Regions from separate parts of the Pseudonocardia phyllosphaerae genome, predicted to be linked through region 3. Evidence: predicted binding sites of a transcription regulator. Region 3 holds the regulator's gene; each other region holds the start of a gene.
The links. The regulator LexA, encoded in region 3, represses DNA repair genes until DNA is damaged. The targets are predictions, from matches to a motif close to CGAACACGTGTTCG.
Positions count from the first base shown of each region.

Region 1 (9,911 bases), on a different contig from region 3:
TCACCTCGGAGTAGACCTGGCCGGTCGTGACGTTGGCCGGGGCACGGAGGTCGCGGTCGAGGAAGCGCTCGTAGTGACCGACGTCGAGGTCGGTCTCGGCCCCGTCCTCGGTCACGAAGACCTCGCCGTGCTGGAACGGGTTCATCGTCCCGGGGTCGACGTTGAGGTACGGGTCGAGCTTCTGCATCGTGACCCGGAGCCCGCGCGCCGTGAGCAGCTGGCCCAGGCTCGACGCGGTCAGACCCTTACCCAGCGAGGAAGCGACCCCGCCGGTGACGAACAGGTGACGGGTAACGCGTGTCTGCACGGGGTCTCAGCCTATCGGTGTCTCATCCGAGGGCGGGAACCGGCCCTGCCGCACCGGGTCCGGACCCGTAGCGGCCGGAGCGCCCGTCCTTCTGCTCGCCCAGCGCGAGCACGGTCGCGATCCGCCCGGAGGCGGTGTCGACGTCGTCGACGGTGGACAGTCCTGCGCTGTTCGCGTCGTCGGTGCGGGCGGCTCCGACGGGGCCGTCCGGGACGGCGGAGCCGGAGCGTCCGGCGAGGACGGTGCCGCCGTGCCGGTCCAGCTCGGTGGCCATCCGGGCGAGCGACGCCGCGGACGCGCCCGCGTCGACACCCTGGGCCGCTCCCCCGGTGACGACGACGGCCAGGCGGCCCGGCGCAGGCGGCGCGGCGGGCGCCTCGGCGAACCCTGCGCCGGCGAGCCCGGCGAGCACGGCCTGGGCCTGCCCCGGATCGGGCGCGGGCCCCTCGGCCGGGGTGAGCAGGACGGATCCGAGCAACCCCCCGGCGAGGGTCCCGGACTCCGACGTGGCGGGCAGCTGCGCCCCGGCGGGCAGCAGCCGCGCGGACAGGTCGCGGAGCTGGTCGGCCTTGGCGGGGTCGGTGACGGCGTCGGTGAGCCGGACCCGGCCGGCGACGCTGCCGCCCGCGGCGGTCACGAGGTCGGCGACGGCGGTGGTGTCGGCGTCGGTCCCGGCGGGGTCGCCGCCGACGGTGACCAGGGTGACCGGGACCCCGGTCAGCTTCCCGCGGACCACCCCGGGCCCGACACCCGCGGCGAACCGGTCGCCGGCGTCGGCTCGGGCGGCGAGGCCGTCGCGCTCGGCGGTGAGCTCCCGGATCTGGGCGGTCTGTGCGTCGTCGGCGCCCGCGGCGGCGTCGGCGACCCGGTCGGGCAGCCCGAACGTCGCGGCCAGGACCCCGGCGACCAGCGCCAGGATGCCGATCGCGACCAGCGAGATGCGGTGCCGCGCCCGCGAGATCACGCGAACAGCCCCCGGACGCGCTCGATCATCGCCTGCGCCCAGCCGAGGACGTCGCCCCCGGCGCCGGTGACCAGCAGGACCGCGACGACGACGGCGAGGACCGCCGCCGCGACGAGCAGCAGCAGCGGCAGCAGCGAGGAGCGGCTGCGGTACAGCTGGGCGATCATGGCGCCGTCGACGACGGTGCCGCCTGCCTGCAGGCGGGTCAGGAACGTGGAGGCGTTGGAGCCGGAGCGGCCGCGGTCGAGGAACTCCGCCATCGACGCCGACAACCCGACGGTGACGATCATCGTGGCGCCGTTGTGGTGCGCCAGCAGCAGCGCGAGGTCCTCGGGGTTGGCCATCGACGGGAACGTCACCGCGCTCGCGCCGAGGTCCTGGACGCGGTGCAGCCCGGGAGCGTGCCCGTCCGGGAAGGCCGGGACGACGACGTCGGCTCCGCTGGTCAGCGCCTGGTTCGACACCTCGGAGGGGTCGGCGACGACGAGGTCGGGCTTGTATCCGGCGTCGATGAGCGCGTCCGCGCCCGCTCCGACGCCGACGAGCACCGGGCGGTACTCCTTGAGGTAGGTCCGCAGCTGCTTGAGCACGGCCACGTGGTCGTACCCGGCGGCGACGACGAGTACCTGCCGGCCCTCGAGGTCGACGTCGACCTCGGGGACGCCGTAGCCGTCGAGCAGCAGCGACCGCTCGCGGCGCATGAACTCGGTGGTGTTCGCGGCGAACGCCTCGAGCTGGTGCGACAGACCGGACTTGGCCTCGGCGAGCGCGTCGGCGACCGTGTCCTCGGTCTGCTCACGACCCTCACCGAGCGGCTGCTCACCGGTGTAGAGGACGCCGTCGCAGAGCCGGACGCGCACGCCGTCCTTGACCGCGCGCATGATCTCGGGGCCGCAGTCGTCGACCAGCGGGACACCGGCCTCGACGAGCACCTGGGGACCGAGGTTCGGGAACCGTCCGGAGACCGAGGGCGCGGCGTTGACCACGGCGGCCACCCGGGCGGAGACGAGTGCGTCGGCCGTCGCCCGATCCAGGTCCACCTGGTCGAGGACGGCGATGTCCCCGGGGCGCAGCCGGCGCAGCAGCGACTCGGTACGGCGGTCGGTGCGCGCGGTCCCCGCGAGCCCGGGCAGCTCGGGACGCGAGCGGTGCAGCAGGCCGGAGAGCTTCATGGGCGCACCATGACACCAGCGGGGCCCGCGGCGCCGGAGGCACGCCGGACCGTCACCACACCTTCACCGGCCGGGGTCACCCCGCCTTCACCCGCGGTGTGCGACGGCTCCGACCGCTTCCCTCGCCCGCGTGGCCGGTCCGAGCGGCCCGGGCGCGGCCCGCGCCACCGGCGCGCCGGGAGCGGGCCTCGGCCAGGTCGGCGGGGGCGGCGCCGGGCCGACGGTCGGCCTCGCGGTGCGTGGTCGCCGCGGCGAGCAGCTCCTCGGCGTGCGCGCGGCCGGTATCGGTGTCGTCCATCCCGGCGAGCATCCGGGCGAGCTCGGCGGTGCGTTCGGTGTCGTCGAGCCGGCGGACCGCGGAGCGGGTGCTGCCCTCCGCGGACGCCTTCTGCACGACGAGGTGCCGGTCGGCATAGGCGGCGACCTGCGGCAGGTGGGTCACCACGATCACCTGGTGCGACGCGGCCAGCTTCGCCAGCCTGCGCCCGATCTCGACCGCCGCGCGGCCACCGACCCCGGCGTCGACCTCGTCGAACACCATGGTCGGTACCGGGTCGGAGCCGGCGAGGGCGACCTCGAGGGCGAGCATCACCCGGGACAGCTCACCGCCGGAGGCGCCCTTGTGCAGCGGCTGCGGCGACGCCCCGGCGTGCGGGACCAGCCGCAGCTCCACCTCGTCCACGCCACCGGAGCCGGCGTGACACTCCCGCCCGTCGACGACCAGCGAGGGGCCGGCGTCCGACGCCGGGCGCGGTGCGACACCGACCTCGAGACGGGCGTCGCGCATGGCGAGCCCGGCGAGCTCGGCGGTGGTGGCCTCGGCGAGCCGGCCGGCTGCCTCGGTCCGCGCCGCGGACACCCGGGCGGCGTGCCCGGCCAGCTCGGTGGCCAGCTCGTCGCGGCGCGCGGCGAGCTCGGCGAGCGCCTCGTCGGAGGTGTCGAGCCCGGCCAGGCGCTCGCGGGCCTGCGCGGCCCACTCCAGGACCCCGTCGGTGTCGGCGGCGTACTTGCGGGTGAGCGCCTTGAGCTCGGCCTGCCGGGCGAGTACCTCACCGAGCCGGTCGGGGTCGACATCGAGGCCGTCGAGGTAGCCGGTCAGCTCCGCGGCGGCGTCGGCGAGGACCGCGGAGGCCTCGGCGAGCCGTGGGCCGAGCTCGGCGAGTGCGGTGTCGCCGCTGTTCTCGGCGAGGGCGCGGGCGCGGCCGGCGAGCCCGAGCGCGCCGGGTGTCTCACCGTCCTCGGAGCCGGACAGTGCGAGCCGGGCGCCCTCGGCTGCGGTGCGCAGGTCGTCGGCCTCGGTCATCCGGCGGGCCTGCGCGACGAGGTCGCGGTCCTCCCCCGGCTGCGGATCCGCGGCGTCGATCTCGGCGAGGCCGTGGCGCAGCATGTCGGCCTCCTGGGCGAGACGCCGCGCGTTGTCGCGGCGCTCGGCCAGCTCGGCGATCACCCCCAGCCACGTCTCGCGGACGGTGCGGTACTGCGCCAGCGGACCGGCCACGGCGTCTCCGGCGAACCGGTCGAGCAGGGCCCGCTGGTCGGTGCCACGCAGCAACCGGAGCTGCTCGTTCTGCCCGTGCACGGCGAGCTGGGTCTCGGCGAGGCGCCCCAGCACCCCGACCGGGACGGAGCGCCCGCCGAGGTGGGCGCGGGAGCGGCCGTCGGCCGACACGGTGCGGGCCGCGATGAGGGTGCCGTCCTCGTCGGTGTCGGCGGCGACCTCCTCGGCCAGCTCACGCGCACCCGGCGACGCCACGAACCGCCCCTCGACGACCGCCCGGCGCGCCCCCGCGGACACCCGCGAGGACTCGGCCCGGCCGCCGCCGAGCAGGGTCAGCCCGGTCACGACCATGGTCTTCCCGGCACCCGTCTCACCTGTGAGGACGGTCAGGCCCGGGTCGAGTTCCAGGGTCGCGTCGTCGATCACGCCGAGCCCCTGGATCCGCATCTCGGACAACATGGGGCGACCATACGTTCGACCACCGACAGGAACCAGGCCCGGCGCACCGCAAACCCCGAACGGGTGTTCGTACGGTCGGTTCCGTGCGCCGAACGGTAGTTCGATCGCGGTCAGGGCGCCTCGCGCGTACCCCCGGCGTCGAGCGGCCCGGTATCGGCGTGCCCGGTATCGGAGTGCCCGGTGTCGAGTGGCCCGGTCTCGATGGTCCCCGCGGCGGGCGGCCGTGTGTCGCGGGCCCCGGTCTCGGGCGGATCGGCGGCGAGCGGATCGGCGGGGACGCGCGTGTCCGGGGTGTGCCCGTTGCGTGCCGCCCGCTCCTGCTCACGCCGCTGCTGCGCCCCGCGCCAGCCCCGCACCGGCAGGTCGAACTTGCGGACGAGCCGGTCGGCGAACGGCTGCGCGGCCAGGCGCACCATCCGCACCGGCTCGTCGGCCCGGAAGAGCTCCACCCGCGCCCCGGGCGGCACGGACACGGTGCGGCGCCCGTCGCAGTCGAGCACCGCGGACGGCCCGCCTGCGGAGACCTCGATCGCGACCACGCTGTCCGGCGCGATCACCATGGGGCGGGCGAACAGCGCGTGCGCGTTGCTGGGCACCACGAGCAGGGCCTGCACCTGCGGCCACACCAGCGGCCCGCCTGCGGAGAACGCGTAGGCGGTGGAGCCGGTCGGTGTCGAGCAGATGACGCCGTCGCAGCCGAACGAGGACACCGGGCGCCCGTCGACCTCCAGCACGACCTCGAGGATCCGGCCTCGGGTGGTCTTCTCGACGACGGCTTCGTTCAGCGCCCAGGTGCGGCCGAGCACGTGCCCGTTGGACCGGACGACGGCCTCCAGGGTGGTGCGCTCCTCGACCGAGTACCGGCCGCTGACCAGGGCGGCGAGCGCGTCGTCGAGGGTGTCCTCCTCGGCCTCGGCGAGGAACCCGACGTGGCCGAGGTTCACCCCGAGCAGCGGGACACCGGCCGGGCGGGCGAGGTCGGCGGCACGCAGCAGGGTGCCGTCACCGCCGAGGACCAGTACGGCGTCGGCGCCGCGGCCGCAGTCCGGGGTCCCGGCGACGGGCACCGGGGCCAGCTCCGCTGGCAGGTCGGGCTTCTCGGGCAGCTCCGCCCACTCGTCGGCCAGCACGCGCGTGCGGATGCCGTAGCTGCCGAGCACGGTCATGGCGTGCAGCGCCGTGCGCCGGTTGGTGGGACGGCCGGTGTGCAGGACGAGCAGGATCTCCCTCATGCCGGCCCGTCCGCGACGGCGGCGGTGAGCATCCGCTCCAGGTCCTCGCCGCCGGCGGGCTCGCCGCCGCGACGCAGGTGCAGGAAGTACTCGACGTTGCCGGAGGGGCCGGGCAGCGGGCTGGCGGCGGCGCCGAGGACGGCCAGGCCGAGTCCCTGGGCGGCCGTCGCGACGTCGCGCAGCGCCTCGGTCCGCAGTCCGTGGTCGCGTACGACGCCACCCGAGCCGAGGCGGGCCTTCCCCACCTCGAACTGCGGTTTCACCATCGGCAGCAGGTCGCCGCCGTCGGCGGTGCAGGCGGCGAGGGCGGGCAGCACGGTGCGCAGCGAGATGAACGACAGGTCGCCGACCGTCAGGTCGACCGGGCCGCCGATCTGCTCCGGCTCGAGAGCGCGGACGTTGGTGCGGTCGTGCACGTGGACGCGGTCGTCGGACTGCAGCCGCCAGACGAGCTGGCCGTAGCCGACGTCGACGGCGACGACCTCGCGGGCCCCGCGGGTGAGCAGGACGTCGGTGAACCCGCCGGTGGAGGCACCGGCGTCGAGGCAGCGCCGCCCGGCCGGGTCGACCGCCGGGAACGCCTCGAGCGCGCCGAGCAGCTTCTTCGCCCCGCGCGACGCCCAGTCGGGCTCCGTGTCGTCGGCCGCGACGACGACGGGTGCGTCCCGGTCGACGACGGTCGCGGCCTTCCCCGCCGGCATCCCGTTCACCGTGACCCGGCCGGCGGCGATCAGCTCCGCGGCCTGCCCGCGGGACCGGGCGAGCTTGCGCCGCACCAGTTCCGCGTCGAGACGTGCACGTACCGGCGCCACCTCAGCCGCGCTCCGACCCGGCGGTGAGCGCACGGCCCAGCGCCGCGTGCACCGCTTCGAACACCTCGGGGTGCTCGGCGACCGGCTTGTCGGCCAGGTCCTCGAGTGCGGCGACGGCAGCCTCGACGTCGGCACGCAGCGCCGCGACGGGCTGCTGCGCGGGCGGACGCGGGTCGCCGGGAGTGGGCCCGGGTGTGGGCACGGTCATCAGGTGATCTCCGGGGAACGGGGCTCTCGCCGTCACGGTAGCCGAACGCACCGACACGGGTCGGTGCGCTCGGCTCCGCGCGGTCAGCCTGCGGTCAGCCCGAGCTCGGCGAGTGCGGCCTCGGCGGCCGCACCGTCGGCGCGGACCCCGGAGGGAGCGGCACCGCCGTCCCAGGCGACGGCGACGAGCACCCGCAGGGCGTCCAGGGCCGGCTCCGGTGACCCGGCACCGTCCCCGGACAGCACGAGGCCGTCAGCGGAGCGCTCGGCCCGCCAGCCCGCGCGCGGGCCGGGCAGCAGCTCGTCGGGGTGGCGGAACAGCGCGGACATGTCGGCACCGATGTAGGTCGGGCGCTGCTCCACCGGTGCGCCGAGCAGCTCGGCCGCGTCGGCCACGCCGGTCAGAACCAGCAGCGACGGCGCGCCGAGCGAGTGCCCACCCTCGATGTCGGTGTCGAGCCGGTCGCCGACGACCAGCGGGTGCGTCGCGGAGCCCTGGGCCTCGCGCAGCAGCCGGGCCGCGGGCTTGCCCGCGACCTGCGGCGCCCCACCAGCGGCGTTCTGCACGGCCTGCACCATCGAACCGTTGCCGGGCAGCGCCCCGCGCTCGGTGGGCAGCGTGCGGTCGATGTTCGACGCCACCCACAGCGCGCCGCCGCGGATCGCGACGACGGCCTCGGCCAGCTGCCGCCACCCGGTCTCGGGCGAGTGGCCCTGGACGACGGCGTCGGCGCCCTCGGCGTCGCTCAGGACCTGCAGGCCCTGAGCACGCACCTCGTCGACGAGGGCGGACGTGCCCACGACCAGCACCGAGGCCCCCGACGGCAGCTGCTCACCGAGCAGCGACGCGGCGGCCTGCGCGCTGGTGCGGACGTCGTCCACGCCGGCCGGGAAACCGAGCTCGGCGAGGTGGTGGGCGACGTCGGCAGCACTGCGCGAGGCGTTGTTGGTGACGTAGGCGGTGCCGACACCACGCTCGGCCGCTGCCACGACGGCGTCCGCCGCACCGGGGACCGGATCGGGTCCGCGGTAGAGCGTGCCGTCGAGATCGGCGAGCAGGACGTCGTGTCGGGACAGCAGGTCGTCGCTCATCGGGCCTCCGGGTCCGTGCGGGTACCGGCCTCCGTCGGGCCGGTGTCCGTGGCCGGGCGCGCCCCGGCGGAGGTCGGCTCCGTCGCCGCCTCGGTGTCCGACTTCGTGTCCGACCCGGTGTCCGACTCCATGTCCGACTCCGTGGCCGGCTCGACGACCGGGGCGGGGCCCTCGTCGTCGGTGTCGGTCAGGTACGCCTCGTCAACCTGCAGATCGTCGTCGACGCGGTCGGGGTCGTCGGTACCGGCGTCCGCAGCGTCGGTCCCGCCGGGCCCGGTGTCCGCGGCGCGGGCGGAGTCCGCATCCGAGTCGGTCTCGGTGTCGGTCTCCGCGGGCGTGGCGTGAGCAGCCGTGTCGGCGTCGTCCTCACCGTCGGACTCGTCGGGGTCCTCGGCCCCATGGGCCTGGTCGACCGCGCCGGCCGGGACCGGTCCCGGGACGTCCTCGATGCCGACCAGCACGTCGTCGTCGGGTGAGCCGGGCAGCTCCTCACCGGTGATCTCGGCGATCCGGGCGCCGGCGTCGGTCTGTCCGTCGGCGTCGGCGTCGTGCGCGTGCACGAACCACTCGAGGGCCTCGGACTCCCGGCCGACGGCGAGCAGGTTGTCGGCGTAGGCGTAGAAGAGCCGCGCGCTCCACGGCTCCCGGCGCTTGGCGTCGAGCTCGGGCACCTGCAGCCCGACGACGGCGGCGTCGAACTCGCCCAGGTCACGGCGCGCGCCGGCGGCGACGATGAGCAGCTCGACACGCTCCTCGGCACTCAGCTCACGGGCTTCCGGGCTGCGGGCGAGGTCGAGGGCCCGCTCGGGACGGCCGAGGGCACGTTCGATGTCGGCCATGACCGGCACGTGGCCGGGGCCACCGCCCATGCGGCGGGCGGCACGGAACTCGCCGAGCGCCTCGTTCCACTCACCGGCGTGGTAGGCGACGATCCCCGACGCCTCCCGGACGACGGCGATCCGCGACGCCCGCTTACGCGCGTACCGGGCGTGCTCGAGGGCCTGCTCGGGCTCCTCGTCGACGAGCATCCCGGCGGCGACGAGGTGGCGGGCGACGGACTCGGCGGTCTCCTTCTGGAGGCCGCGCAGGTCGCGGCGGACGTCCGCGTCGAGCTCGGACGCCGAGACCGTGTCCGGCAGCTCCGGCTCCTGGACGAAGCTGCGCTCCGCCGACTCGGGCACCGCCCGGCGCGGACGCCGCTCGTCGCGGTCACCACGGTCCGGGCGGCCGCCGTCGCGGTAGCCGCCGCCCTGGCGGGCGGGACGGTCGTCGCGGGAGCGGCGGTCGTCACGCGGACCACGGTCGTCCCGGCGGGGGGCACGGTCGTCGCGACGAGGTCCACGGTCCTGCCGCGGCCCCCGGTCCTCACGCGGACCCCGATCGTCCCGCGGGGCGCGGTCGTTTCGCGGACCGCGGTCGTCCCGTGGGGCACGGTCGTCCCGGCGGTCGCGGGTGTCGGGGCGGCGGTCGTCGCCCCGCGAGCCGCGCTGCTCCGGACGACGGTCCCCGGAACGACGCGTGCGGTCCTCGTCGCGGACGAAGCCCGGACGGTCGCCGTCGTGGCGGTCACGGCCGGGGCCCGAGCTCCGGTTGCCGTGCGAGTCGCGGTCGAAGCCGCGGCCGCCCCGGTCGTCACGCGGGCCACGGTCGTTCCGGAAGCCCCGGTCCTCACGGGGGCCACGGTCACTGCGCGGACCACGGTCACTGCGCGGGGTGCGGTCGTCGCGCCCACCCCGGTCCTCACGGACACCGCGGGGCCCGCGATCGTTCCGGTACCCACGGTCCTCACGCGGCGCACGGTCGCTCCGGAACCCACGATCGTCCCGGCCACCCCGGTCGTCCCGCGGCCCGCGGTCGCCCCGGTAACCACCCCGCTCCTCGCGGGCACCCCGGTCGTTGCGCGGTCCGCGGTCGTCCCGGAAGCCGCCGGCGCGACGGTCGCCGTCGGGACGTCCGCCGCGGTCGTCGCGCCGGTCGTTCCGATACCCGCGGTCGTCCCGGGAGCTGCTGCGGGGGCCCCGGTCGTCCCGGACGGGGCGGTCGCCACGACCACCCCGGTCGTTCCAGTCGTTGCGGAAACCGCCACGGTCCGGTCGGCCGCTCCGGTTGCCGCCCCGCGGCCCGCGATCGTCGCCGCCGCGGCGCTCACCGTCCTCGCGGCGGTACGA
Region 1 is NZ_JBKGXS010000005.1:723-10,633, reverse strand. Features, by position in the region: gene ACLE50_RS12150 (CTP synthase) at 1-307, opposite strand, end outside; gene ACLE50_RS12145 (copper transporter) at 330-1,271, opposite strand; gene steA (putative cytokinetic ring protein SteA) at 1,268-2,443, opposite strand; gene recN (DNA repair protein RecN) at 2,520-4,400, opposite strand; gene ACLE50_RS12130 (NAD kinase) at 4,511-5,632, opposite strand; gene ACLE50_RS12125 (TlyA family RNA methyltransferase) at 5,629-6,444, opposite strand; gene ACLE50_RS12120 (hypothetical protein) at 6,446-6,652, opposite strand; gene ACLE50_RS12115 (HAD-IIA family hydrolase) at 6,736-7,743, opposite strand; gene ACLE50_RS12110 (tetratricopeptide repeat protein) at 7,740-8,924, opposite strand.
Region 1: recN (DNA repair protein RecN) is a predicted target of LexA. The motif match lies at 4,457-4,470, and genes of this name have one in related genera.

Region 2 (9,911 bases), on a different contig from region 3:
GAGCGCGAGCAGCGCTCCGGCCACTGCGCCCGGGACTGCGCCAACGCTGAGCAGGCGCCCCAGCCGTGGGGATGCGGTGCCTTTGCGCAGATGCATGATCCCGCCGACGATCGAGTTCGGCACGAACATCAGCAGCGAGGTACCGGCGGCGGTGTGGATGTCGGCTCCGAACAGCAGCACCAGCGCCGGTACGGCGAGCAGTCCGCCACCGAGGCCGAGTGCAGCCGCCCAGGCGCCGATGAGGATCCCGGCGACAACGGTGACGGCGACGACGAACCACGGGACCGCCAGCAGCTCGGGGGAGAGCGCCGCCGCGTCGTGGAGTGGGTTCAGGCCGAGGGCGTCGAGGTAGAGCTTGAGGGCGGTCAGCAGAACGATGGCGATGAACAGGATCCGAAGGATCGTGTCGGGGACGCGGGCGATGATTCCGGCGCCGAAGAAGCCGCCGACGATGCCGCCGACGATCAGACCGCTTCCGACCTCCACGTCGATGGCGCCCCCGGCGAGGTAGTAGACGAGGGCGCCGATCGCACAGACGGCGATGTTGGCCACGGTAGAGGTGCCGTGCAGCACGGGCCGGGACAGCCGACCGAAATGGTCGAGGGCAGGAACGAAGAAGACACCGCTTCCGCCGCCGAGGAGTCCTCCGACGAGGCCGCCGGTGGCGCCGATCGCGACGGCACTGCCGGTGGCGATGTCTTGTGATGTTCGGTCGAGCTGTGGCACTACGATTCCTTACTGTTCAGACGTCTGATGACTTGGTGGCCGACTGGGCGCGGACCCGGATGCCGGTTCAGCTCAGGTGGTGCTGGCGTTCGGCGCGGAAGGAGCGCTCCGCGCCGACCATCGTCCGTCTTTCCTGGAGATGATCACCGGGTGGTCGAAGCACCGGGACACGTTGTGCGTGGTGAGGACGTCGTCAGCGGGGCCGGCCCGCAGCCTCTGTCCATTGCGGAGGAGCAGAGCATGGCTGGTGTGCGGCGGAAGGTCTTCCAGGTGATGGGTGACGGTGACGCTCGCCAGCTCCGGGTGCTCGGCGGCCAGCCGGCAGAGCCTGCTCAGTAGCTGTTCGCGGCCCGCGAGGTCGAGTCCGGTCGCGGGCTCGTCGAGCAGCAGGAGGCGGGGAGCCGGCATGAGCGCCCGGGCGATCAGAGTGCGAGTCCGCTCGCCCTGGGACAGCAGCTGCCAGGGCGAGTCGGCAATGGCTCCGATGCCGAGCATGTCGATCAGATGCTCTGCGCGCCAGATCTGTTCCCGGGTGAGAGAACGGCGCGGGACGGGTTCGGGAGTGTTCGTCAGACCGGTCAGGACCACCTCCCGGACCGGGAGCGGCGACGTCACCTCGTGTCGGGGATCGACGTGCCCCAGGTACTCACGGAGCTCACGCATGTCGACGCGCCCCAGCCGGTGGCCGAGGACATGCACCTGGCCTCTTGTGGGGTGCATTCGCGCCCCCAGAAGCGCGAGCAGTGTGCTCTTCCCGGCCCCATTGGCGCCGAGCAGTGCCCAGTGCTCGCCGGATCGCACCTGCATGTCGACGTCGTCGAGCAGCTGCTTCCCGGACCGGGTGATGTCGACCGAGCGCGCATCGAGGATGAGGCGATCGAGCACAGGTGTCGCCGTCACCGTCGGGCCCGCCGCTCTTCTGCCTGCAGCTCCTGCATCGTCGTCTCCAGGTTCGCGATGGTCGCGGCGATCGCAGCGGCTTCGTCGCGGTTCTCGAGGGCGGTGACGAGGTCGTCGTGGGCGTCGTCCACGTCGGCCAGGTGGCCGTCGTTCGCGATCCGGTCGATCAGTGCGGCCTGGATGATCGGCCGGGCGAACGCGAACAGATCGATCAGCACGGCGTTGCCGGACAGACGCACGATCGCTTCATGGAAGTCCAGATCGGTCACTACGAACTGCTCGGGATCATCGACGCGCGCCGCACGGTCGGCCAGCCGCTCGCGGAGCCCTACGAGGTCGTCGGCCGCGGCGCGGCGCGTTGCCAGGCGGGCCGCCTCGACCTCCAGTGACCGACGGACCTCGTAGACCTCCAGCAGCCGGGCGCAGCGCAGCATCTGCGCCACTGACGCCGTCGAGGATCCCGGGGTGGCCACGAACGTTCCGGAGCCGTGCCGTACTTCGAGCAGGCCGTCGCTGCTGAGCAGGCGTATGGCCTCGCGTACCGACGAGCGGCCGACGCCGATCTCGGCGGCAAGAGCCGACTCGCTCGGGATCTTCTCGCCCGGGGCCCATGCACCGGTGGAGACGCACTCCCGGAGGCGTGTCTCCACCTGGGGAACGATTGGTCCGTGCTCGAGTGGGCGCCAGCTCGTGGTCATGGGGACATCTCCACGGTGCGGCACGCTAGCAGAGTCTTCAGACGTCTGATGACAGTGAGTTCGGTGGCTCGCCGACTGGAGCGCGGTGAACGAGGCGCGAGCGCACCGCGCGACTGCACGTGATCTGCACGAATGCAGATCACGTGCGTCCTTCGTCGGAAAGTGCAGTCGGATTCGAGACCTTGCAGCCGCCGGCTCAGCCGTGCGCGAGGTCGGTGAAGCGGCTGTAGTGCAGCTGGTGGGCGACGGTGACCGTGGTGGTCGGGCCGTTACGGTGCTTGGCCAGGATCAGGTCGGCCTCACCGGCGCGCGGGTCGTCGTTCTCGAACGCGTCCGGGCGGTGCAGCAGGATCACCATGTCCGCGTCCTGCTCGATCGAGCCGGACTCACGCAGGTCCGACAGCATCGGCCGCTTGTCGGTGCGCTGCTCGGGACCACGGTTGAGCTGGCTCATCGCCACCACCGGCACCTCGAGCTCCTTGGCGATCAGCTTGATCTGCCGGGAGAACTCCGAGACCTCCTGCTGACGGGACTCGACCTTGCGGCCCGAGGTCATCAGCTGCAGGTAGTCCAGGATGATCAGCTTCAGGTCGTTGCGCTGCTTGAGCCGCCGCGCCTTGGCCCGGATCTCCATCAACGTCAGGTTCGGCGAGTCGTCGATGAACAACGGCGCCTCGGAGATCTCCGACATCCGCCGCGCCATCCGCGTCCAGTCCTCGTCCGACATCCGGCCCGCACGCATGTCGGCCAGCCGGATCCGCGCCTCCGCCGAGAGCAGACGCATCACGATCTCGGACTTGCTCATCTCCAGCGAGAAGAACGCGCTGGTCATCCCGTGCTTGATCGAGCACGACCGCGCGAAGTCCAGACCCAGCGTCGACTTGCCCAGACCCGGACGGGCCGCGACGACGATCATCTGTCCCGGGTGCAGGCCGTTGGTCACCGCGTCGAGGTCGGCGAACCCGGTCGGCACACCGGCGGCCATCCCGCCCTGCGACGCGATCGTGTCGATCTCGTCCATCGTGGGCTGGAGCAGCTCCTCCAGCACCGTGTAGTCCTCGGTGGTGGTGCGCTCGGTGACCTCGTAGACTGCGGCCTGGGCCCGGTCCACGACCTCCTCGACCTCACCGCCGTCGTTGCCGTGATACCCCAGCTGCACGATCCGGGTGCCGGCCTCGACCAGACGCCGCAGGATCGCCTTCTCCCCGACGATCTCGGCGTAGTACGACGCGTTCGCCGCCGTCGGCACCGTCGCGATCAGCGTGTGCAGGTACGGCGCACCACCCAGGCGCACCAGCTCCCCGCGCCGCTGCAGCTCCGCCGACACCGTCACCGCGTCCGCGGGCTCACCCCGGCCGTAGAGATCCAGGATCGTCTCGTACACCGTCTGGTGCGCCGGCCGGTAGAAGTCCTCCGGCCGCAGCACCTCCACCACGTCGGCGATCGCGTCCTTGCTCAGCAGCATCCCGCCGAGCACCGACTGTTCCGCGGTGAGGTCCTGAGGTGGCTGCCGGTCGAACGCACCGTTCGACTCGCCGTCCCCGTTCCCGCCCGGCGATCCCTCGCCGTCGCGGACGGCACGAGGCCTCCCGGCCGGACGATCGTCCGTCAGAGCCATACGCAGCGTCACCCCCGCAACCAGTGTATCGAACACGAGTTCGACGTGCGAGCGACACGCCGAACCGTTTCGCGAACTCCGTCGGCGGGGCCTCTCGTGCCGCCCGCCTGCCTCCACACCGGACCGTCCGGCCGCTCGCCGGTCGTCTCGATCCGGGGCCCGGCGGTGACGTGCGGGCCAGTCGCCGGGGCGGTGCTCGCGGGTCCGTCGCCGGGACCGGAACCGAGGCTAGGCGCCGCCGTGGACCCCTGACGAATCGCGGTGTGGGGGGACCTGGGGATGGAATGTGCAGAACTGTGCAGGAACACCGCCCGTCGCGGGACCGCACTGTGGACAGCATGGGGACAACGACGTCTTCACCGGCGTTTTCCCTGTTCAGTGCCATGGGGACGGCTGTGGACAACTTCGGCCGGGCGTGTCGCCGGACCGGGGTGATCGGCGTGTCGGCACGGTCGTCGATGCCGTTCGCCGCCCGCCGCGTCCACAGGACCGCCCGACGAGCGAGGCGTCACCGCGTGGCGTGTCGTGCGTCGTTCCCGAACGGGTCCCGGCGACCGTGCCCGCGGCTCCGGAGGGTGTCGCACACCCCCGCACCCGCCCCGTCCGGGCGACCGTCGCGGCGCGGCTGCGGAGACGACGAAGGCCCGCCGCGGGGTTCCGCGACGGGCCTCGTGGGCCGGCACCAGGCCCCTCGAACGCGAGAAGGGCGGTGTCCGGAGCACATCTGCTCCGGACACCGCCCTGTCACGCTGCGTAGCCGACCGGACACCCGGCCCGTGGCCGGTTCCCGGTGGCCGGCACCGGGGGTGCGATCAGACCCGGATCAACTCAGACCGAGACGACCGCGATGGCCAGCTCGGTGGTGACCTCCGGGTGCAGGCGGACCTGCACCTGGTGCTTGCCCAGGGTCTTGATGTGACCCGGGACGTCGATGCTGCGCTTGTCCAGCACCGGGCCGCCGGCGGCCTTGACCGCGTCGACGACCTGGTTCGGGGTGACCGAGCCGAACAGGCGGCCCGAGTCGCCGGCCTTGGCCGGGACGGTCACGTTGATGTTGCGCAGCTGCGAGTCCACCTGCTGGGCGTGGCCCAGGTCGCGGATCTCGCGGGTCTTCTGGGCACGGCGGATCTGCTCCACCTGCTTCTCGGCGCCACGGGTGGCGACGACCGCGAGCTTGCGCGGCAGCAGGTAGTTGCGGCCGTAGCCGTCCTTGACCTCGACGATGTCCCCGGGCGCACCCAGGTTCGGGACGTCGGCGTTGAGGATGAGCTTCATGAGTGTCCCCTTCCTCAGCGGGCCGTCGAGGTGTACGGCAGCAGGGCGACCTCGCGGGAGTTCTTGACCGCGACGGCGACGTCCCGCTGGTGCTGACGGCAGTTGCCGCTGACCCGGCGGGCACGGATCTTGCCGCGGTCGGAGATGAACTTCCGCAGCAGGCCGGTGTCCTTGTAGTCGATCGGCTGCGCCTTTTCCTTGCAGAACGCGCAGACCTTCTTCTTCGGCTTGCGCACGATGGCCTTGGCCATGGTGGTGCTCCTGGAGTGTCTCAGCCGCCCGTCGGGCGGGCGGTGGTTACGTGGATCAGAAGGGGGGCTCGTCGTCGGACGCCGCGCCGCTGCCGGCGGGCGGGGCCGAACCCCACGGGTCGTCGTAGCCGGAACCGCCGCCGGAGCTGTTGCCTCCGGAGCCGCCCTGCTGGCCACCACCGAAGCCGCCGCCGTCGTAGCCGCCACCACCACCGCCGCCACCGAAGCCGCCGGAGCCTCCGCCCCGGCCGACCTTGTTGACCTTGGCGGTCGCGTAGCGGAGCGAGGGGCCGACCTCGTCGACCTCCATCTCCACGACGGTGCGCTTCTCGCCCTCACGGGTCTCGAAGGACCGCTGCCGCAGACGCCCCTGCACCACGACCCGCGCGCCGCGGGTCAGCGACTCGGCGACGTTCTCCGCCGCCTGGCGCCAGATGTTGCAGCGCAGGAACAGCGCCTCGCCGTCCTTCCACTCGCCGGACTGGCGGTCGAAGGTGCGCGGCGTCGACGCGACGGTGAAGTTGGCGACCGCGGCGCCGGAGGGGGTGAACCGCAGCTCGGGATCCGCCGTCAGGTTGCCCACGACGGTGATCACGGTCTCGCCGGCCATGACTACCCCTCTCAGCCGGCGGCGGGCGCCGGCGTACGGGTGACGTCCTTGCGCAGCACCTTGGTGCGCAGCACGGACTCGTTCAGGCCCAGCTGGCGGTCCAGCTCGGCGACGGTGGCCGGCTCCGCGGTGATCTCGACGACCGCGTAGATGGCCTCGCCCTGCTTCTTGATCTCGTAGGCCAGGCGGCGCTTGCCCCAGACCTCGATCTTCTCGACCGATCCTCCGTCGTTCTTGACGACCGAGAGGAACTGCTCCAGGGACGGCTGCACGGTGCGCTCGTCCAGGCTGCCGTCGAGGATGACCATGACCTCGTAATGACGCATGAGAACCACTCACCTCCTGTGGACTCGAAACGGTCACGACCCGGACGGCCGTGACAGGAGGTTCTCAGACCACCCCGACAGTTTCCGGTACACGGACCGGGACCACGGGATGACCGGGGAACACTACCAACGGCCGTCCGGGGTCCGACCTGCGGGTACGGCGTCCGTCCGTGGGCCGGGCGGTGGCGCCACGACCGCTCGGTGTCGGGGGTGCTCGCTACCGTGGACCCATGCAGATCGGGGCACACGTCCGGGACGCCGAGGATCCGCTCGCCGCGGCCGAGGAGGTCGGGGCGGAGGTCGTCCAGCTCTTCCTGTCCGACCCGCAGGGCTGGAAGAAGCCGCCGGAGCACCCGCGGGCGGCCGAGCTGGCCGCGTCCGACGTCGCCGTGGTCGTCCACTCGCCGTACGTGGTGAACGTGGCGTCGCCGAACAACCGGATCCGCATCCCGTCGCGCAAGATCGTCCAGCAGCACCTGGCGGGTGCCGCGCAGGTCGGCGCGTTCGGGCTGGTCGTGCACGGCGGCCACGTGACCTCCGGCGACGACCCGGCCGCCGGGGTGGACAACTGGCGCAAGTTCGTGGAGCGCCAGGCGGGCGAGCACGGCTTCGACGTGCCGGTGCTGATCGAGAACACCGCGGGCGGCGAGCACGCCATGGCCCGCCGGTTCGACGCGCTGGCCCGGCTCTGGGACGCCGTCGGCGAGTTCGGCGTCGGGTTCTGCCTGGACACCTGCCACGCGTTCGCCGGCGGCGAGGAGCTCGCCGGGATCGTCGAGCGGGCGCGGGCGATCACCGGCCGGATCGACCTGATCCATCTGAACAACTCACGTGACGGGTTCGACTCGGCCCGCGACCGGCATGCCAACATCGACGCCGGGACGATCCCGCCGGACGAGCTGGCCGCCGTCGTCGCCGAGGCGGGGGCACCGGTGGTCGTCGAGACCCCGGCCGACGGCCAGGCCCGCGACATCGCCTACCTCCGCGAACAGGTCGGGAAGTAGCTACTTCCAGGCGAACACCGGCTGCTCCAGGTGCGCCACCCGGGTCGGGCGTCCCTGCAGGACGACCTCCCGGAACTGGTGCAGCACCGCGCCGGTCGGGGCGTGCACGTAGCGGCCGAGCAGCGGCACCTGGATCACCGGGGCGTCGGACTCGGGGATGGTCAGGAACCGCGGCTCGTGGTCGATCTCGGCCAGCGGCAGCCGGTGCAGCTCGGCGACCTCGTCCGGGTTCGGCTCCGGCTCGCCCGCGTCGCCTGCCCACAGCACGATCGGGGTGATCACGTAGCCGGAGCGGGTGGGGTAGTCGTCGAGCAGGCCCAGCACCCGGTCCGGGCCGAGGTCGAGTCCCACCTCCTCGGAGACCTCCCGGCGGCCGGCCTGCTCGGCGGTCTCACCGGCATCGATCCGCCCGCCCGGCAGTGCCCACTGGCCCGAGTGGGCGCGCAGCGACGCGGCCCGCCGGGTGAGCAGGAAGCCGAGTTCGTCGGCGAGCGGCCCGTCCCCGGTCGCCCCGGACAGCGGCACCAGCGTCATCGTCACCGCGGCCGCACGTCTCCCGGCCCGTTCGGCGTCGTCGGCGACGCGCCGCTGCTCCGGCGGGAGCACCCGCAGGGCCTGCTCGACCCGCTCCCGCAGCCGCGCCGCGGGCGTCGCCGGGGTCACGAGCCGACCCCCGCGCGGACGGCCCCCGCGGAGCGGGGACCGCGCGGACGCGGCCAGACCGGCTCCGGGTCCTGTCCGGGCACCGGGTCGCGGCGCAGGATCTGCCGGACCACGAGGACGCACAGCGCGACGACGACCGCGTCGCGCACCAGCGCCGTGACCAGGAACGGCCCGGGTGGCAGCCCCTTGTTCCCGACGCCGAGGTACTGGTACATCCGCGGCACCCAGACCAGCGCGTCGACGGCCATCCAGGCGAGCAGGGTGCGCCAGCGGGGGATCGCCAGCACTGCCAGCGGCACCAGCCACAGCGAGTACTGCGGGCTCCACACCTTGTTGAACAGCAGGAACGCCGCCACGGTCAGGAAGGCGAGCTCGGCGACGGCCGGCGGGCGCGGGGCCCGCAGCGCGAGCCAGCCGATCCCGGCGAACGCGACGAGCGTCAGCACCGCGACGACGGTGTTCAGCACGACCGGTACCTGCCCGTCGTCGAGCGGGCCGTCGAAGCCGGACCAGCCGGTGAACCAGCTCAGCGCGTACCAGATCGAGTCCGGGTCGGCGAGCCGAGTGGAGTTGAGCCGGAAGAACTCCGACCAGCCCCGCGGCCAGGCCAGCGCGACGGGCAGGTTCACCACCGCGCAGGTGAGCAGGGCCGCGCCGATCGTGCGGGCGGCCCGTACGAGACCGCCGTCGGACCTGCGGCGCCACCCGACGAGCAGCACCGGCAGCAGGATCAGCAGCGGGTAGAGCTTGGCCGCCGCGCCGATGCCCAGCAGGGCCCCGGCGAGCAGCGTCCGGTCCCGGCGCAGCGCGAGCAGGCCGCCGGTGGCCAGGGCGACGGTGATCGCGTCGAAGTTGGTGAACGCGTGCACCAGTGCCAGCGGGGACAGCGCGACCAGCGCGGCGTCCCACGGCCGTTCGGGGCGCAGCATCAGCACCGCCCACACGACCGTCAGCCAGGCCGCGGCCAGCCAGAACGCGGTGATGTCGAAGTAGACGACCACGTCGAGCCCGCCCGGCAGCGGCGAGTGCTCGGCCAGCCACAGCCATCCCTCGGTCAGCTGCGCGTTGGTCCACTGGAAGAACCCGGTGACGACCGGGTACTCCATGTAGCGCTCGGTCGTGCTGCCGTCCGAGGCGGTGTCGGTCCAGGCGTCGCGGTAGGGGAGCCCGCCGTCGGCGAGGCCCTCCAGGCCGTAGAGCGGGACGGTGTCGGAGTAGCACATCGCGACGTACTGACGGTCCTCCCGCCAGTCCAGCGCGAGCGTCCCGTCGGGGGTCCGGTACTGCTGCAGGCAGGCCGCCTTGCCCAGCCAGGACAGCGCCAGCACGACGACGGCGAGCAGCAGCACCACGCGCAGCGGTGTCCACCAGCGGGACCGACCGACCAGCGCGTGCCGCCCGAGCGGCCCGCCGACGACGCGGCTCGCGGCCCGGGCGAGAGGCTCGGTCCACGTGGGGACCGCTCGCTCACCGGTCCCGGGACGGGGGTCCGTCACGCCGGGGCGGTCCGCTCCGGTCGGCGCGGTCACCGCCCGCCGTCACCGCCACCGTTCGGGTTCCCGCCGCCACGGTCACCGCCGCCGTTCGGGTTTCCCCCGTTGCCACCACCGGGGCCGCCGCCGGCCGCATCGCGGTTGGTCGTGTTCGGGCGGCCCTCGCCGCCGCCGTCGCCACCGTTGCCGCCGTCGTTCCCGCCGCCACCGTTGTCGCCGCCGTTGTCCCCGCCACCGTTGTCGCCGCCGTTGTCGCCACCGTCGTTGCCGCCGTTGTCGCCACCGCCGTTGTCGCCGTTGTTCCCGTTGCCGCCACCGCCGTTGTCGCCGTTGTCACCGCCGCCGTC
Region 2 is NZ_JBKGXS010000001.1:23,605-33,515, reverse strand. Features, by position in the region: gene ACLE50_RS00155 (TSUP family transporter) at 1-726, opposite strand, end outside; gene ACLE50_RS00150 (ABC transporter ATP-binding protein) at 799-1,611, opposite strand; gene ACLE50_RS00145 (FadR/GntR family transcriptional regulator) at 1,623-2,324, opposite strand; gene dnaB (replicative DNA helicase) at 2,521-3,942, opposite strand; gene rplI (50S ribosomal protein L9) at 4,771-5,217, opposite strand; gene rpsR (30S ribosomal protein S18) at 5,232-5,468, opposite strand; gene ACLE50_RS00125 (single-stranded DNA-binding protein) at 5,524-6,078, opposite strand; gene rpsF (30S ribosomal protein S6) at 6,090-6,404, opposite strand; gene ACLE50_RS00115 (deoxyribonuclease IV) at 6,635-7,408, shown strand; gene ACLE50_RS00110 (NUDIX hydrolase) at 7,409-8,071, opposite strand; gene ACLE50_RS00105 (glycosyltransferase family 87 protein) at 8,068-9,567, opposite strand; gene ACLE50_RS00100 (transglycosylase domain-containing protein) at 9,597-9,911, opposite strand, start outside.
Region 2: dnaB (replicative DNA helicase) is a predicted target of LexA. The motif match lies at 3,972-3,985, and genes of this name have one in related genera.

Region 3 (9,911 bases):
GCGCAGGGCTGAGCCGCTTTTCCCTGGGCCGCCTTTCCTGGGGCGCCTTCCCCCGGGCCGCGTTCTCCCGGGCCGCATCACCGGGGCCGCCGTAGCGCCTCCCGCGCGCTCGCCGAAAGGCGGCGGACAGCCGGGCCGTGGTCGTGGGACACTGGATCCCACGATGACTGATGCCCGCCTGCCTTCCACCGGTGACCTCGACCTCGAGGAGCGCTCCTCGCTCCGCCGCATCACCGGGCTGTCCACCGAGCTCACCGATATCACCGAGGTCGAGTACCGGAAGCTCCAGCTCGAACGCGTCGTACTCGTCGGGGTGTGGACCGAGGGCACGGCCGAGCAGGCCGACAACTCGCTGACCGAGCTCGCCCGCCTCGCCGAGACCGCCGGGTCGACGGTGCTCGACGGGCTCGTGCAGCGCCGGACCTCGCCGGATCCGGCGACGTTCATCGGCTCGGGCAAGGTCGAGGAGCTGCGCGGCACCGTGCAGGCCACCGGCGCCGACACCGTGATCTGCGACGGCGAGCTCTCGCCCGGCCAGCTCCGCCAGCTGGAGGAGCGGCTCAAGGTCAAGGTCATCGACCGGACCGCGCTGATCCTCGACATCTTCGCCCAGCACGCCCGCTCCCGGGACGGCAAGGCCCAGGTCGAGCTGGCCCAGCTGTCCTACCTGTTGCCGCGGCTGCGTGGCTGGGGCGAGACGCTGTCCCGGCAGGTGGGTGGCCGCGCCGCGGGCGGTGTCGGTATCGGTGGCCGTGGCCCCGGTGAGACGAAGATCGAGCTGGACCGCCGCCGGATCCGCGCGCGGATGAGCAAGCTGCGCCGCGAGATCGGGGCGATGCGCCAGGTCCGCGACACCCAGCGCGGCAACCGCAGGCGCTACGACGTGCCGTCCGTGGCGATCGTCGGCTACACCAACTCCGGCAAGTCCAGCCTGCTCAACCGGCTCACCGACGCCGGTGTCCTCGTCCAGGACGCGCTGTTCGCGACCCTGGACCCGACCACGCGCAAGGCCGAGACCGAGGACGGCCGCGCCTACACCCTCACCGACACCGTCGGGTTCGTGCGGCACCTGCCGCACCAGCTCGTCGAGGCGTTCCGGTCGACGCTGGAGGAGGCCGCCCAGGCGGACCTGCTCGTGCACGTCGTCGACGGCTCGGACCCGCTGCCCGACGAGCAGATCGCCGCGGTCCGGAAGGTGCTCGTCGAGATCGGGGAGGAGTCCGGCGAGACGATGCCCCCGGAGCTCCTCGTGATCAACAAGACCGACGCCGCCGGGGATCTCGCGCTGGCCCGGCTGCGGCACGCCCAGACCGGCGCGGTGTTCGTCTCCGCGCACAGCGGCGCCGGCGTCGAGAAGCTGCGCGAGCGGATCGCCGACGAGCTGCCGCGCCCGGAGTACGAGGTCGACCTGCTGCTGCCCTACACCGAGGGTGCGCTGGTGGCACGGCTGCACCAGGAGGGCGAGGTCCTCGCCGAGGACTACGTCGGCGACGGCACCCGGCTGCGTGCCCGCGTCGGCCCGGAGCTGGGGACCGCGGTCCTGCCGTACGCGGTGGCGGGTTCCGCCCCGGCGGAGCTCTCCGGCGACACCACCGGCTCCGCGCGTACGGCCGATGCCGCCGGGCCCGTTGCCCCTGCCGACCCCGACCTTCCCGCGACGGCGGCCGGGCGCTGAGCCTCCGGCCCCGCCCCGCGGTGCCGGCCGCACTCGCCGCGTCGGTGGTGGCGGTCGCGGTGTTCGGGCCTCTGCCGGCCGCTGTCGTACCGGCGGCGGCCGTGCCGGCCCCGATGGTGCTGCCGGCCGCGGTGGGCACCGGTGCGGCGGCCGCGCCGCAACCCGGCTGCACCGTCGACGACTCCCGGCTCGACGAGCTGTCCGGCCTGGTCGTGGACCCGTCCGGTACCCAGGGGTACCGCGCGATCGTCGACGGCGGGGGTACGGCCCGGGTGTTCTCGGTCGACCCGCGCAGCTGCGCGGTCACCGGTGAGCGGACCGTGCCGGTCCCGGTGACCGACGTGGAGGACCTCGCGCTCGGGCCGGACGGCACGCTCTGGCTCGCCGACACCGGCGACAACGCCGTCCGCCGTGCCACGGTGCGGCTGGTCGGGCTGCCGGTCTCCGGCCCTCCGCGGGTCTACGACCTGCGTTACCCGGACGGCCCGCGCGACGCCGAGGCCCTGGTGGTCTCCGACGACGGCGTACCGCTGATCGTCGACAAGACCACCGGCGCCGCGGGGGTGTACCGGACGGCGGGTCCGCTGACCGCATCCGGTCGCGCCGGGAGCGCGCCGGTGCCGCTGGTCCGCGCCGCGGAGGTCGTGCTGCCCTGGTCGGAGACCGGTGGCGGTCCGCTCGGCGTCGCGGGCAGCCGTACGGTCACCGGTGGCGCGCTGTCACCGCGGGGTGCGTCCGGCCGGGTGGTCGGGCTGCGGACCTACACCGACGCGTGGCTGTTCCGGCTGCCTGCCGAGGGGCCGGCGACGGCGGACGCGCTGGTCACGGCGCTGCGTGGGGCGCCGACGCCGGTGCCACTGCCCGACGAGCCGCAGGGGGAGGCGCTCGCCCTGGATGCTCGCGGGACGCTGCACTCGGGCGGCGAGGAGCGCGGGCTCGAGCACGCGGCGATCCGGACGGTGCCCGGGGCGGTGGCCGTGGCGACCGGACCGGGCGCACCGGTGCTCGCCCAGCCGCCTGCCGCACCGGACGTCGCCGTCTCCGGCTGGTCCGCGGCCACGACCGGGGTCGCGGCCGTCACGGCGGTGGCGCTGGCCGGGATCGCCGCCATGCTGGCGCAGACGTGGTTCCGGACGCGCCGTACCCGCCCGCCCCGCTGACCGGGGGCTCAGAGCCGGCGCAGGACCGCCACGACCCGTCCGAGGATCGACGCGTCGTCGCCCGGGATGGGCTCGTAGGCGTCGTTCGCCGGCATCAGCCAGATGTGACCGTCCTTGCGGCGGAACGTCTTCACCGTCGCCTCGCCGTCGATCATCGCCGCGACGACCTCGCCCTGCTCGGCCACGGGCTGCTGCCGGACGACCACCCAGTCGCCGTCGGTGATGGCGGCGTTCACCATCGAGTCGCCCTTGACGTTGAGCAGGAAGAGGGTGCCCTCGCCGACGATCTCGCGGGGGAGTGGGAACACGTCCTGCACGGCCTGCTCGGCCAGGATCGGCCCGCCGGCCGCGATGTCACCGATGAGCGGGACGAACGCCGGCGCAGGGTGCTCGGACCGCGACGCCTCGGTGTCTGCCGAGCCGTCTGCGGAGCCGGTGTCGGGGCTGCGCACGTCGACCGCACGCGTGCGGTTCGGGTCGCGCCGCAGGAAGCCCTTGCGCTCCAGGGTCCGCAGCTGGTGGTGCACCGACGACGTGGAGGTCAGTCCCACCGCGTCGCCGATCTCGCGGACGCTCGGCGGGTAGCCGTAGCGCTCGACCCACTCGCGGATGACCTTCAGGACCTTCCGCTGCCGCGGGGTCAGCTTCGCGAGGTCCGGGTCGTGGAGCTGCCGGACCTCCGCCGACACGGCCCCCCGGGCCTCTGCGGACACGGCCCCGGCGGGCCCGCCGCGGGACCCGCCTGCCTCGTCGCCTGCCATGGAACTTCGCCTCCTCAGGTGTACCGCCTCGAACACTAGCGGTAAACGGCCCGAGCGCCAAACATTCGTTCGAACGGTGTACCGGCGTGTCGTGCCACGGTACCGGCTCCGGTGGTACAACATCGCACGAGCGTTCGATCGAACACCGGTTCGATCGATCATGTGGCCACTCCGGCCGGGGGTTCCGTACGCGGGGTCCCGGCCGGGGTGCCGCCCGCGGAGACCGGAGGTTCCGATCGGGTCCGCGGGTGCTCCCACCAGCGGAGACGTCATTCCTGTCGGTGGGCGCTGCTACACAGCTCGCACGCTCGTTCGACGACCCCGGGGAAGGGTCGCCGGCCGGGCCCACGTCGACGCCCGGCCGGGCGACCGACGGCGACACGGCCGCCCGTCCCCGGGCGGCGGCCGGAGACCAGCAGGAGGAGACATGCCGGAGCTCGAGGTGAGTCGGTGGGCCGGTGGCCGGTCCGCGGAGCGGGTCGCCGGTCGGCGCACACGAGCACGGGTGCGGCCGTGCGGCGGGGCCGCCGGCCGTGCGGGCCGTGGCCTCGCCGCGCAGCGGGCGTCCACCGGGCTGCGCTCGGTGAGCTGCCCGGACGCGCCCGTCGCGGCGCCGTGGGGCGTGCCGCGGACCGCCGGGCCGGCGCCGGGTGTGCCTGCGTCGCAGGTCCCCGAGGGGGCGTCGCAGGGGCGGGGTGCGGTTGTCACCCCGCTGCGTCCGGTGCCGCCCCGGCGTCCGCTCGGTTCGGACCGGCACCCCGCGGGCCGTGCGCTGCACGCGTCGCGTGCCGATGGCTCGGCGGGCGTGGCCGTCCCGGCGGTGCCGGTGGGGCCACCGGTGCTGCGTGCGGTGCGACCGGCCGGGCGGGCCTGTGTGGCGCGGCCGCGCCTGCGTCCGGTGTCGCGGCGGGCGGCCGGCCGCGGTGAGCGGGTCCTGGTCGGGGTGGCGACCGCGCTGGCCTCGGCCACGGCTGTCGTCGTGCTCGGCCTGCTCGGCGACTCCGCGCACGGCTGGAACACCGCCGCGGCGCACGACGTGCCGGGTGCGCCCGCGGCGAGCGTGCTCGACGGTCGCTGAGGCGCTGCGGGCCGCTGCCGGGGCCGTGCCCGGGCCTCTCGCAGGCGGCGCGCGGGGCCGCGACACGCCGGTGCCGCCCGGCGCGGTCGTGCCGCATGTCCCCGACGGGGGACGCCGCCCGGCGCGACCGGACGCGGACGTCCGGCGGTCGGTCCGGCGGGGCCTCCCGGTCTGATCAGCGGATATGCACGTGTCCATGATCGACCGGGCCCGGCCGGGCCTCGGACACGGTGTGCGAGGCTGCTCCGCACGATCGGGCGAAGCCGTGATGTGGGGTTGCCCGGCGATGGTGGCCCCTACATGTGGGGGTTACAGTGGTGTCGTTCGCCCAGAGATGGGGAGTGGACCACGCAACAGACCGGTGACCGGTCGCCGTCGGGGAAAGGGGTGCGCGCGCTGTGAAGTGCCCGTTCTGCCGCTGCCCGGACTCCCGCGTCATCGACTCGCGGACCACCGAGGACGGGACCTGCACCCGCCGTCGCCGGTCCTGCACCTCCTGCCAGCGGCGGTTCACCACGGTCGAGGAGGCCGTGCTCGCCGTCGTCAAGCGCAGCGGGGTGACCGAACCCTTCAGCCGGCACAAGGTCGTCGGCGGGGTGCGGCGCGCGTGCCAGGGCAGGCCGGTCGACGAGGACGACCTGCAGCAGCTCGCGCACAAGGTCGAGGAGGCGGTGCGCGCCAACGGTGCGGCCGAGATCCCCAGCCACGAGGTCGGCCTGGCGATCCTGGGCCCGCTGCGGGAGCTCGACGAGGTCGCCTACCTGAGGTTCGCGAGCGTCTACCGGTCGTTCTCGTCCATCGAGGACTTCGAGAAGGAGATCGCCGACCTGCGTTCGGCGGCTGCCGGGGAAGCAGCCGACGACGAGGCCGGCCCACCCGACGGCTGACCGTGGCCCCGCCCGCCGTGCGTGACGCACCCGCGGGCGAGGTCACACGAGCAGGACGGGGGAGCGGGTGGCGCACGTCGCCGCCCGTCGTCCGCGCACCCCAGCGCGCGGACACAACACGACATGTCGGATGTGCGGAGGAAGTTCATGACCGAGACCGTCGGGGGCCCGACCACCGGAGCGGACGGCGCGGACGCGCCGGCGAAGACCGCGCGCAACCGGGGCAAGGCCGGCGCCAAGCGCCGCGGCCTGCCCGTGCAGCGCGTCTTCACCACCGAGGGCGTCCACCCCTACGACGAGGTGGAGTGGGAGCGCCGCGACGTCGTCATGACGAACTGGCGCGACGGGACGGTCAACTTCGAGCAGCGCGGCGTGGAGTTCCCGTCGTCCTGGTCGGTGAACGCCACCAACATCGTCACCAGCAAGTACTTCCGCGGCGCCGTGGGCAGCGCAACCCGCGAGTCGAGCCTGCGTCAGCTGATCGACCGGGTCGTCGGCACCTACCGCCGAGCCGGTATCGAGCACGGCTACTTCGCCACCGAGGCCGACGCCGAGATCTTCGACCATGAGCTCACCTGGATGCTGCTGCACCAGGTGTTCAGCTTCAACTCGCCGGTGTGGTTCAACGTCGGCACCGCCAGCCCGCAGCAGGTCAGCGCCTGCTTCATCCTCTCGGTCGACGACACCATGGAGTCGATCCTGAACTGGTATCGCGAGGAGGGCCTGATCTTCAAGGGCGGCTCCGGTGCCGGCCTGAACCTGTCCCGCATCCGGTCGTCGAAGGAGCTGCTGTCCTCCGGCGGCACCGCCTCGGGCCCGGTCTCGTTCATGCGCGGTGCCGACGCGTCCGCGGGCACCATCAAGTCCGGTGGCGCCACCCGGCGCGCGGCGAAGATGGTCGTGCTCGACGTCGACCACCCCGACATCGAGGAGTTCGTCGAGACCAAGGCCCAGGAGGAGGCGAAGATCCGCGTCCTGCGCGACGCGGGCTTCGACATGGACCTGGGCGGCTCCGACATCACCTCGGTGCAGTACCAGAACGCGAACAACTCGGTCCGCGTGAACGACGAGTTCATGCGCTCGGTCGAGGAGGGCACCGAGTTCGGGCTGCGCGCCCGGATGACCGGTGAGGTCATCGACCGCATCGACGGCCGCAAGCTGTTCCGGGAGATCGCCACCGCCGCCTGGAACTGCGCCGACCCCGGCATCCAGTACGACGGCACGATCAACGACTGGCACACCTGCCCGGAGTCCGGGCGGATCAGCGCGTCGAACCCGTGCTCGGAGTACATGCACCTGGACAACTCCAGCTGCAACCTGGCCTCGCTGAACCTGCTGAAGTTCCTCGACGCCGACGACACGTTCGACGCCGAGACCTTCGCGAAGGCCGTCGAGCTGATCATCACCGCGATGGACATCTCCATCTGCTTCGCGGACTTCCCGACCGACCCGATCGCGGACACCACGCGGAAGTTCCGCCAGCTGGGCATCGGCTACGCCAACCTGGGCGCGCTGCTCATGGCGACCGGGCACGCGTACGACTCCGAGGGCGGCCGTGCCCTGGCAGGCGCCATCACCTCGCTGATGACCGGTGCCGCCTACAAGCGCTCCGCCGAGCTCGCCGGTGTCGTCGGCCCCTACGAGGGCTACGCCCGCAACGCCGAGGCCCACCAGCGGGTCATCCGCAAGCACGCCGCGGCGAACGACCAGATCCGGCACTACGCCGCGTCGGCGCCGATCCAGACCCTGGCCACCCAGGTCTGGAAGCAGTGCCAGCAGATCGGCGACGCCGAGGGCTGGCGCAACGCGCAGGCCTCGGTGCTGGCGCCCACCGGCACCATCGGCCTGATGATGGACTGCGACACGACCGGCATCGAGCCGGACCTGGCGCTGGTCAAGTTCAAGAAGCTGGTCGGCGGCGGCTCCATGCAGATCGTCAACCAGTCCGTGCGCCGCGCGCTGGACAACCTCGGTTACCCGGCCGAGCAGGCCGAGGCGATCGTCGAGTACGTCGCCGAGTACGGCCACGTCGTCGACGCGCCGGGCATGAAGCCCGAGCACTACGAGGTGTTCGACTGCGCCATGGGGGAGCGGTCGATCGCCCCGATGGGCCACGTCCGCATGATGGCCGCCGCGCAGCCGTTCCTGTCCGGTGCGATCTCCAAGACGGTGAACATGCCCGAGCGGGCCACCGTCGAGGACGTCGAGCGGATCTACCTCGAGGGCTGGCGGCTCGGCCTGAAGGCGCTCGCGATCTACCGCGACAACTGCAAGGTCGGCCAGCCGCTGTCGGCGGGCAAGGGCGGCTCCGGTGAGAAGACGGCCGCCGACGGTGCCGAGCCGGAGAAGCAGGTCGTCGTCGAGCAGCGCCCGGTCCGCAAGCGGCTGCCCAAGAAGCGCCCGAGCCAGACCGTGTCGTTCACCGTCGGCGGGGCCGAGGGCTACCTGACCGCCGGGTCCTACCCCGACGACGGCCTCGGCGAGATCTTCGTGAAGCTCGGCAAGCAGGGCTCCACGCTCGCCGGTGTCATGGACGCCTTCTCCATGTCGATATCGGTCGGCCTGCAGTACGGCATCCCGCTGGAGTTCTACGTCTCGAAGTTCTCCAACCTGCGCTTCGAGCCGGCGGGGATGACCGACGACCCGGACGTCCGGATCGCCACCTCGGTGCTGGACTACCTGTTCCGGCGCCTGGCGCTCGACCACCTGCCGTACGAGAAGCGGGCCCAGCTGGGCATCTTCTCCGCCGACGAGCGGACCGCCCAGGTCGCCAACGACTACGCCGGTTCCGAGAGCCTCGACATGGAGGAGTTCCGCTCGACGGTCCCGTCCACCGAGGAGAAGCACGAGGAGGCCGGCGTCGCCCCGGCCCCGGTCGAGGTCGGCAGCTCCACCGAGCTGCTCGAGCTCCGGCTGGGCAAGGCCGCGGACGCTCCGCTGTGCATGACCTGCGGGACGAAGATGCGCCCGTCCGGGTCCTGCTACCTCTGCGAGGGCTGCGGCTCCACCAGCGGCTGCAGCTGACCCACGCGCGACGCCACGGGGCGGTACCGGATCTCCGGTGCCGCCCCGTCGGCGTCGCGGGGCCGGCCCGGCGAGCCGGCGGCGTGGCACCCCGGTCCCGGTGAGGCTAGGTGGCCGACACCGGGCCCGGCAGCTGCACCGGCGCCGGGCAGCGCAGCAGCTGACGCCACTGCTCGGGGCTCCACCGGGCCGGTTCGGTGGAGCCCAGGAACTCCTCCAGCACCCCCACGAACCGGGCCGGGTCGGTGTGGAACGGGAAGTGCCCGGCGTCGTCGAACACCTCCAGCCGGCTGCCCGGCATGGCCCGGTGCGCGGTCCAGGCGTGTTCCACCGGCACGACGGCGTCGCGGGCGCCCCAGACCAGCAGCGTCGGCATCCCCCGGGTCAGGTAGCAGCGGTCGAGCATCGTCACGACCTGCCCGCGCCAGTCGACGACGGCCCGCAGGGTCCGGATGAACGCCGCCCGCGACGTCGCGTCCGGCAGCGCGTCGACGACCCGCAGCAGGTCCACCGCGTCCTGGCCGAGGTCGGTGCCCAGCAGCCGCAGCGTCTCGACGACCAGCCCGGTCTGCCATCGCACCCCGGGCAGCCGCAGGGCCGCGAGCAGCGCCTGGGCACCGGGGAGGCTGACCGCCCGCAGCAGCGCGGTCACCTCCGGTCCCGCCCCTCCGGAGTCGACGAGCACGAGCCGCTCGGTGCGTTCGGGGAACTGGTAGGCGAACTGCATCGCGACACCGCCGCCGAGCGAGTGCCCCACCAGCGTCGCCCGGCCGATGCCGAGCACACCGAGCAGGTCGCGGATGCCGTTGGCGTAGGCGGCCACGGAGTAGTCGGCGCGCGGCTTGTCGGAGTGCCCGTGCCCGAGCAGGTCCGGCGCGATGACCAGGTGGCCGCGGGCCAGCGCCGGGATCACCGCCTCCCAGGTCGCCGAGCTGTCCCCGATCCCGTGCACCAGGACCACGGCCTCCCCGGCCCCGGCCACCCGGAACGCGCGCCGGTAGCCGTGCACGGTCCGGAACCGCAGGTCGGAGCCGCGCTGCGGCACGACCCCCAGGCGGTCCGAGACCCGCCTGCTCCGGGGCTCGCGGACGGTCATCGCACGGACGGTAGGGGGATCCGGTTACCCCGGTGTTGCGCCGTAGGGTCGCCGGGTGACCGATCGCTACCAGCTGGTCCCGGCGTCGTACGTCCTGTTGCTGCGCCCGGCGCAGCCGGGTGGGCCGGATGCCGAGGAGGTCCTGCTCCAGCTCCGCGCGAACACCGGCTTCATGGACGGCCACTGGGCCGCCGCCGCGGCCGGGCACGTCGAGGCGGGGGAGGGCGCGG
Region 3 is NZ_JBKGXS010000014.1:61,208-71,118, forward strand. Features, by position in the region: gene dapF (diaminopimelate epimerase) at 1-12, shown strand, start outside; gene hflX (GTPase HflX) at 164-1,675, shown strand; gene ACLE50_RS21850 (SdiA-regulated/phytase-like domain-containing protein) at 1,777-2,835, shown strand; gene lexA (transcriptional repressor LexA) at 2,844-3,596, opposite strand; gene ACLE50_RS21860 (hypothetical protein) at 4,024-4,674, shown strand; gene nrdR (transcriptional regulator NrdR) at 5,073-5,561, shown strand; gene ACLE50_RS21870 (vitamin B12-dependent ribonucleotide reductase) at 5,709-8,585, shown strand; gene ACLE50_RS21875 (alpha/beta fold hydrolase) at 8,692-9,681, opposite strand; gene ACLE50_RS21880 (NUDIX domain-containing protein) at 9,737-9,911, shown strand, end outside.